DNA from 2 places in the Limosilactobacillus urinaemulieris genome. Region 2 is predicted to be linked to the other one. Evidence: a T-box and tRNA genes for the amino acid it is inferred to sense, from the RefSeq annotation. Region 2 holds a T-box; the other holds one or more tRNA genes.
What was found. The T-box of region 2 lies ahead of leuS (leucine--tRNA ligase). A T-box ahead of a tRNA ligase gene usually reads a tRNA of that ligase, here a tRNA-Leu.
Positions count from the first base shown of each region.

Region 1 (3,428 bases), on a different contig from region 2:
GATAATCCTTAGTACCACCCTTTGGCAGGTAGTTAGCTGGATCCAAACTTGGAATTTGGTCGCTATAATCATGCGTATGACAAACACCTTCATAGTGAACTAGGCGACTATCATCATGTTCCTTATAGAATTGTTGCATTGCTACCAAATTATCCCCAGCAAAGGATTCGTTACCAAGAGACCAGAAAAGAATTGCAGTATGGTTCTTAAAGTACTCATAGTTGCTTCGTGCCCGATCAACAACTACTTCTTTCCATTGAGGAACCGAGCCTGGAACATTATATGATGGTTCAATTGCGCCCATCTTTTGCCAAGTGGCGTGTGATTCAAGGTTATTTTCAGCCATCATGTAAATCCCATTTTGATCACAGAGGTAATACCACGGAATTTGATCAGGATAGTGACACGTCCGCACAGCATTAATATTATTTTCCTTAAAGGTCTGAATATCACTCAACATGTCCTTCATTGTTACTGAACGTCCACGATGGTCATCCCATTCATGGCGGTTAACCCCGTTAATAATTAGCCGTTTGCCATTTAGCAAGACGACATGTTCAGGACTAATTTCAATCCGTCGGAAGCCAAATTGATATGGAACCAACTCAACTAGGTTGCCATTTTCATCATGAATTTCAATTAATAATTGGTAAAGGTATGGATCGTGATTATCCCAAAGGTGAACATCTTTGAATTCATGTGGTTCAATCGTAACCGACTCGTCAATCGACTTAGTTTCATCCAATAAAGTAGTCCCATCATGATCCTTAACCATGACATGAACACTTCCAGCCTGTTCGCCAACAAGGTTAAGGTCCATTGATAGTTCACCATCACGGTAATTATCAGCAACTCGTGGCTTCAACGTGAAATCTTCTAGGTGAGTTACCGGTTGGGCCAGCAATTCAACACTTCTAAAAATACCAGAGAAGCGGAACATATCCTGATCTTCAATCCAGGAAGCGGTGCTGTGCTTAAACACTTCGACCGCGATCACATTATCTTCATCCTGAATATATGGGGTGAGATCAAATTCAGACGGCGTAAAACTGTCTTCAGCATAACCAATGAAGTGACCATTAAGCCATAAGTACATTGACCGCTCGACACCTTCGAAACGAACCCGGATTTGTTTGCCCCGCAATTCATCATTCAGGTCAAAATGCTTCAGGTAAAGACCAACAGTGTTATCTTCACCTTCACTAAAGGAACCCTCTTCAGGATCATCCTGGCTTAATGCATAGGCAGGGCGACGAAAAATCTTCCCTTCCCATGGAATTAAGGTGTTAATGTAATTATTTTGTGCATAATCGCTTAATTCAATTTCACTAGGAACCTCAATTCGATCAAAGCCACTAGCGTCAAAGTCTATTTGATAAAAATTCTTGATCCTCTCCTGAGGTGTTTGAGCAAATTTAAATTGCCACTGACCATCAAGACTCTGTTCAAAGCTACTCTTGTGTTTCTGCCATTCTGCATAATCACGGTAGAAATGGTGGTCACTATGCGCTGGCAGCTGGTTAACCCGAAAAGTCTCCGGATCATCCAACCATTTGATATTTGCTTCCATCGACGAAATTCCTCCTCAAAAAAATTCATTACAGCCTAAGTATAGCGCTTTCATTAGTATAAAGATAGCCTTTGCTAGACAGAAGCAGTTGATAATGACCAATTTCTATGTGGAAAAAGCATTAACTAGCTATTTCAAAGCTTGCTTAAAAATTTTTAAAACAAAAAAACACTTAACTAAACAGTTAAGTGTTTTAGTAGTGCGGCCGAGAGGACTTGAACCTCCACGGTCATAATCGACCATAAGATCCTTAATCTTACGCGTCTGCCAGTTCCGCCACGGCCGCATATCAACCAACGAATATTATTATAGCAAGATCTCTATTCGTTGGCAACAACTTTTTTTAATTTTTCAAAACAAAATGGTGACCACACCGTCGGCAGACATAGCGAGCAGTGTTAAACCGCCGCTGACGAGCAATCTGAATCCCGCACCCGGTACACTGATAGTACCAATAATGGCGGCGGGTCCTTCGTCTGGCTTTCGCTTTACTGGTTGCCGGTGCATAACGTGAACCACCAACTTTGGCTAATAATCGACGGAAATCAGTGCTTCGATGACGATAATCACGGCCAGTTAAGTGAAGGTGATAATGACAGAGCTCATGAAGAACGACCCGTTTTAAGTTTCCTAAATCAAACTCGGTGTACATCAGTGGATTAATATCAATATGGTGATCATTTAAGTGATAACGCCCACCAGTTGTCCGTAAACGTGAATTAAAGAAGATTTGATGCTCAAATGGTCGGTGGAAGCTTTCCATCGACCATTTTTCAGTTAACTTTTGTAGTTGTTGATTATTCATTAGCCTCATCTTGAGGGGCAATCATCGTTAATTGGATCCGTTGCCGCTTAAGATCAACATCATCAATCCAAACATCAACAATATCACCCACGGAGACAGCTGCACGGGGATCCTTAATGAATTGCTTGCTCATTTTGGAAACGTGAACAAGTCCATCATGCTTAACACCAATATCCACAAAGGCACCAAAGTCGACAACGTTTCTCACCGTTCCCTGAAGTTTCATCCCCGGCTTCAAATCATCAATCTTCATGACATCTTGGCGGAGTAATGGTGCCGGCATCGAATCACGCAAGTCACGACCTGGCTTCTGTAGTGATGCCACAATATCCTTGACCGTTTCTTTACCAGCACTTTCCGTGGTGAAGTCATTAATATCAATCTTCTTTAATTGCTTTTCAGCAGCGTCGGAGCCGAGACTATCAACATTAATCTCAGCAGTTTCCATAATCTTCTCAGCAATCGGGTAACTTTCTGGGTGAACATCCGTATTATCAAGCGGATTATCACCATTAACAATCCGTAAAAACCCAACGGACTGTTGGTAAGCTTTTGGCCCTAAGCGCGGGACATCCTTTAATTGCTTCCGGTTAGTATATTTACCATGTTCATCACGGTATTTAACAATGTTCTTCGCGGTTGTCTTGTTTAATCCAGAAATCTGGGTTAGTAGTTGGTAACTTGCAGTATTCAGGTTAACCCCCACTCTGTTAACCGCCCGTTCAACAACGGCATCAAGCTCACCAGCCAGTTCTTTCTTTGGTAAATCATGCTGGTATTGGCCAACACCAATTGCCTGTGGTTCAATCTTTACCAATTCAGCAAGCGGATCCTGAAGTCGACGACCAATACTAATAGCACTCCGTTGTTCAACGTGAAGGTCTGGAAACTCATCCCGTGCCTCTTTACTTGCAGAATAAACAGAGGCCCCTGCTTCGTTCACAATCACATAGTAGACCGGCCGCTTTATCTTCTTAAGGGTGTTCACAACAAACTGTTCAGATTCACGACTAGCAGTCCCGTTACCAATTGCGATCATCTCAACATGGTATT
Region 1 is NZ_CAKOBX010000013.1:8,139-11,566, forward strand. It holds gene MR181_RS08395 (glycoside hydrolase family 2 TIM barrel-domain containing protein) at 1-1,570, opposite strand, end outside; tRNA gene MR181_RS08400 (tRNA-Leu) at 1,771-1,856, opposite strand; gene MR181_RS08405 (SprT family protein) at 1,914-2,375, opposite strand; gene MR181_RS08410 (Tex family protein) at 2,368-3,428, opposite strand, start outside.
Region 1: it has a tRNA-Leu gene. The T-box ahead of leuS (leucine--tRNA ligase) is inferred to sense a tRNA for this amino acid. The anticodon was not compared.

Region 2 (3,428 bases):
CCATGTCGACCTTGATCATCATAAACATTGACCCAATCCTTAACGTTAGCCAATGGACTTTCACCAGTACCAGATGGTTCAATGTTATCAGTGTCAGGTAGTTTCAATGGTAATTCATCTTCTGGAACTAAGGTGGTCCGACCATCATCCCAGTGAATTACTGGAATAGGTTCACCCCAGTAACGTTGCCGACTAAAGATCCAATCCCGAAGACGGTAATTGACCTTCTTGTGACCAGCATTATGTTCATCAAGCCATTCAATCATCTTTTTCTTGGCATCTGCAATATTCAAGCCATCCAAGAAACCAGAATTAATGTGCTTGCCATCCCCGTCAAAGGCACCTTCTGAAAGATCAGCCCCTTCCATAATCGGCTTAATTGGTAAATCAAACTTCTTAGCAAAGTCATAGTCACGTTGATCACCAGATGGGACTGCCATTACAGCACCTGTACCATACGATGCTAGGACATAGTCACTAATCCAAATTGGTAACTTTTCACCATTAACCGGGTTAATAACGTATGAACCAGTGAATACCCCCGTTTTATCCTTATTCAGATCAGTCCGTTCAAGATCAGAACGCCGGGAAGCTTCTTCTTGGTACTTCTTAACTGCTTCCTTATTTTCAGGAGTAGTTAACTGGTCAACTAGCTCTTGTTCAGGAGCAAGAACAACGTAAGATGCACCAAATAATGTATCTGCACGAGTAGTAAAGACTTCAATCTTAGTATCTTCATCTCCCGCAACTGGGAAGTAAACGGAAGCACCCTCTGAACGACCAATCCAGTTACGTTGCATTTCCTTAACGCTTTCTGGCCAATCAACAAGGTCAAGATCATCAATTAAGCGATCTGCATAGGCAGTAATCTTCAAAACCCATTGCTTCATTGGCTTTCGGTAAACTGGGTAGCCGCCACGCTTAGTTTTACCATCTTCAACTTCTTCGTTAGCAACAACTGTTCCACCCATAAAGTCAGGTGCCCAGTTAACCATGATCTCGCTTTCGTAAGCTAAGCCCTTCTTATAGAGTTGTTCAAAAATCCATTGAGTCCACTTGTAATATTCTGGATCAGTTGTATTAACTTCCCGATCCCAATCATATGAAAAACCAAGTGATTGGATTTGGTTACGAAAATGATCAATGTTTTGGTTAGTAAAACTCTTGGGGTTATGACCGGTCTTCAATGCGTATTGCTCTGCGGGAAGACCAAAAGCGTCCCACCCCATTGGATGTAAAACATTGTATCCTTGCATCCGCTTCATTCGTGACATCACATCAGTCGCAGTATAACCTTCTGGATGACCAACGTGAAGTCCCTGTCCAGATGGGTAAGGGAACATGTCCAAGGCATAGTATTTCTTTTGATCCTTGTTTAGGTTAGCCTTAAATGTCTCATTCTTTTTCCAGAATCGTTGCCACTTATTTTCAATGGCAGTGTGATCGTAAGCCATATCTTTCTCTCCTTTTATTTACATAATCCTTCTGTTTGATCGTAATAAAAAAGCCCCGTAGAAAACTATTCTACGAGACGAATTTACTCCGCGGTACCACCCGAATTTCCATGGTTAGAATAACCATAACACTTCACGCCATAACGCGGCAGACGTTATTACCTACTACATTTCAGTAATAATCCTTTTGGACGAGTTCATTGTTAGTAATCCTCGTGTTTCCAGCACCACACGATCTCTGAAGAATTAACTAACAATTACTATTTCCAATTCGATCAAATATTTAATGATATTCTAACAACCAGCATTCGTAAATGCAAGCATCAAACTAGCCAAGAACCTTCTTTAATTCTTCAACCTTATCCAGTTGTTCCCATGGTAGCTCAACATCAGTTCGGCCAAAATGACCATAAGCTGCAGTAGGTTCATAAATTGGGCGCTTAAGATTAAGCATCTTAATAATTCCCGCAGGACGAAGATCAAATACCTTACGTACAGCAGCAATTAAGTCTGCTTCACTCCGGGTACCAGTACCATAAGTATCAATTGAAATTGATACTGGCTCAGCGACCCCAATAGCGTAGGCAACTTGAATTTCAAGCTTCTTTGCATAGCCAGCAGCTACTAAATTCTTAGCAATATAGCGTGCAGCATAACTAGCTGACCGGTCAACCTTGGTAGCATCCTTACCGGAGAAAGCACCGCCACCATGATGAGCAGCGCCACCATAGGTATCGACAATGATCTTTCGACCAGTTAGCCCGGCATCCCCTTGAGGACCACCGATAACAAAACGACCAGTTGGGTTAATGAAGTACTTAGTTTGATCATCAAGATATTCTGCAGGAATAACAGCCTTAATGACTTGCTCCATAACATCCTTCTTAATTTGATCAAGTGAAACTTCTGGATCGTGTTGTGTACTCAACACAACAGTATCAACCCGCAAAGGCTTATCGTTTTCGTCATATTCAACAGTGACTTCAGCCTTAGCATCTGGACGAAGGTAAGGAATAGTATTATCTTTACGAAGCTTAGCAATCCGTTGCATTAACTTATGACTAAGCATCAAAGTTAACGGCATGTATTCTGGTGTCTCATCAGTTGCGTAACCAAACATTAATCCTTGGTCACCGGCACCAATTTGATCAAGCGGATCAGCATCCCCTTCACGAGTTTCCAGAGAATCGTCAACCCCTTGGGCAATATCCGGTGATTGCTCATCGATTGCAGTAATTACTGCACAGTTATCGGCATCAAAGCCATACTTACCATCTGTATAGCCAATCCGCCGAATTGTATCACGAACAACCTTTTGAATATTAACGTATGCCTTAGTTGAAACTTCACCAAAAACCAATACAAGGCCGGTCGTAACAGAAGTCTCAACAGCGACCCGTGAATCAGGATCTTGTTCAAGCATTGCGTCTAAAATAGCATCACTAATTTGATCAGCAATCTTATCAGGATGCCCCTCAGAAACAGATTCTGAAGTAAATAAATGTTTTTCTACCATGTGTATTAATTCCCCCATATGCAAGTTGCAATTGAAACATTCAGTGGTTACAAGGCATCTTCACAGTAATGTGAATCCTATCGGGAATTTGCTTTATAACGAGAACCATCTTAGCATAATTTACTGACCATATTCAAACATAAATTAACTAATCTTCACGAGCATTAACCATCCCAACAGCGGTCATAAATGAATAAGCTGTCGTTGGCCCAACAAATTGAAAGCCATCCATTTTCATTTTTTTAGCCATTCTTCTCGATTCAATTGTTTGTGACGGTAAACGTTTTCCGTTTAATTGTAACCGCTGAGGCTTAAAGTTAACAAATGACCATACATAGTTATTTAGCGTTTCACCATCTGCTAATAATTCTTGAATTATCTTGGCATTGTTGATCGTTGCCATGATTTTACGCCGATTGCGAATGATTGTTGAATCGTTCATTAATCGCTCAAAGTCA
Region 2 is NZ_CAKOBX010000008.1:28,438-31,865, reverse strand. It holds gene leuS (leucine--tRNA ligase) at 1-1,454, opposite strand, end outside; T-box leader at 1,525-1,739, opposite strand; gene metK (methionine adenosyltransferase) at 1,783-2,970, opposite strand; SMK box riboswitch at 2,968-3,074, opposite strand; gene MR181_RS06485 (DNA-3-methyladenine glycosylase I) at 3,119-3,428, opposite strand, start outside.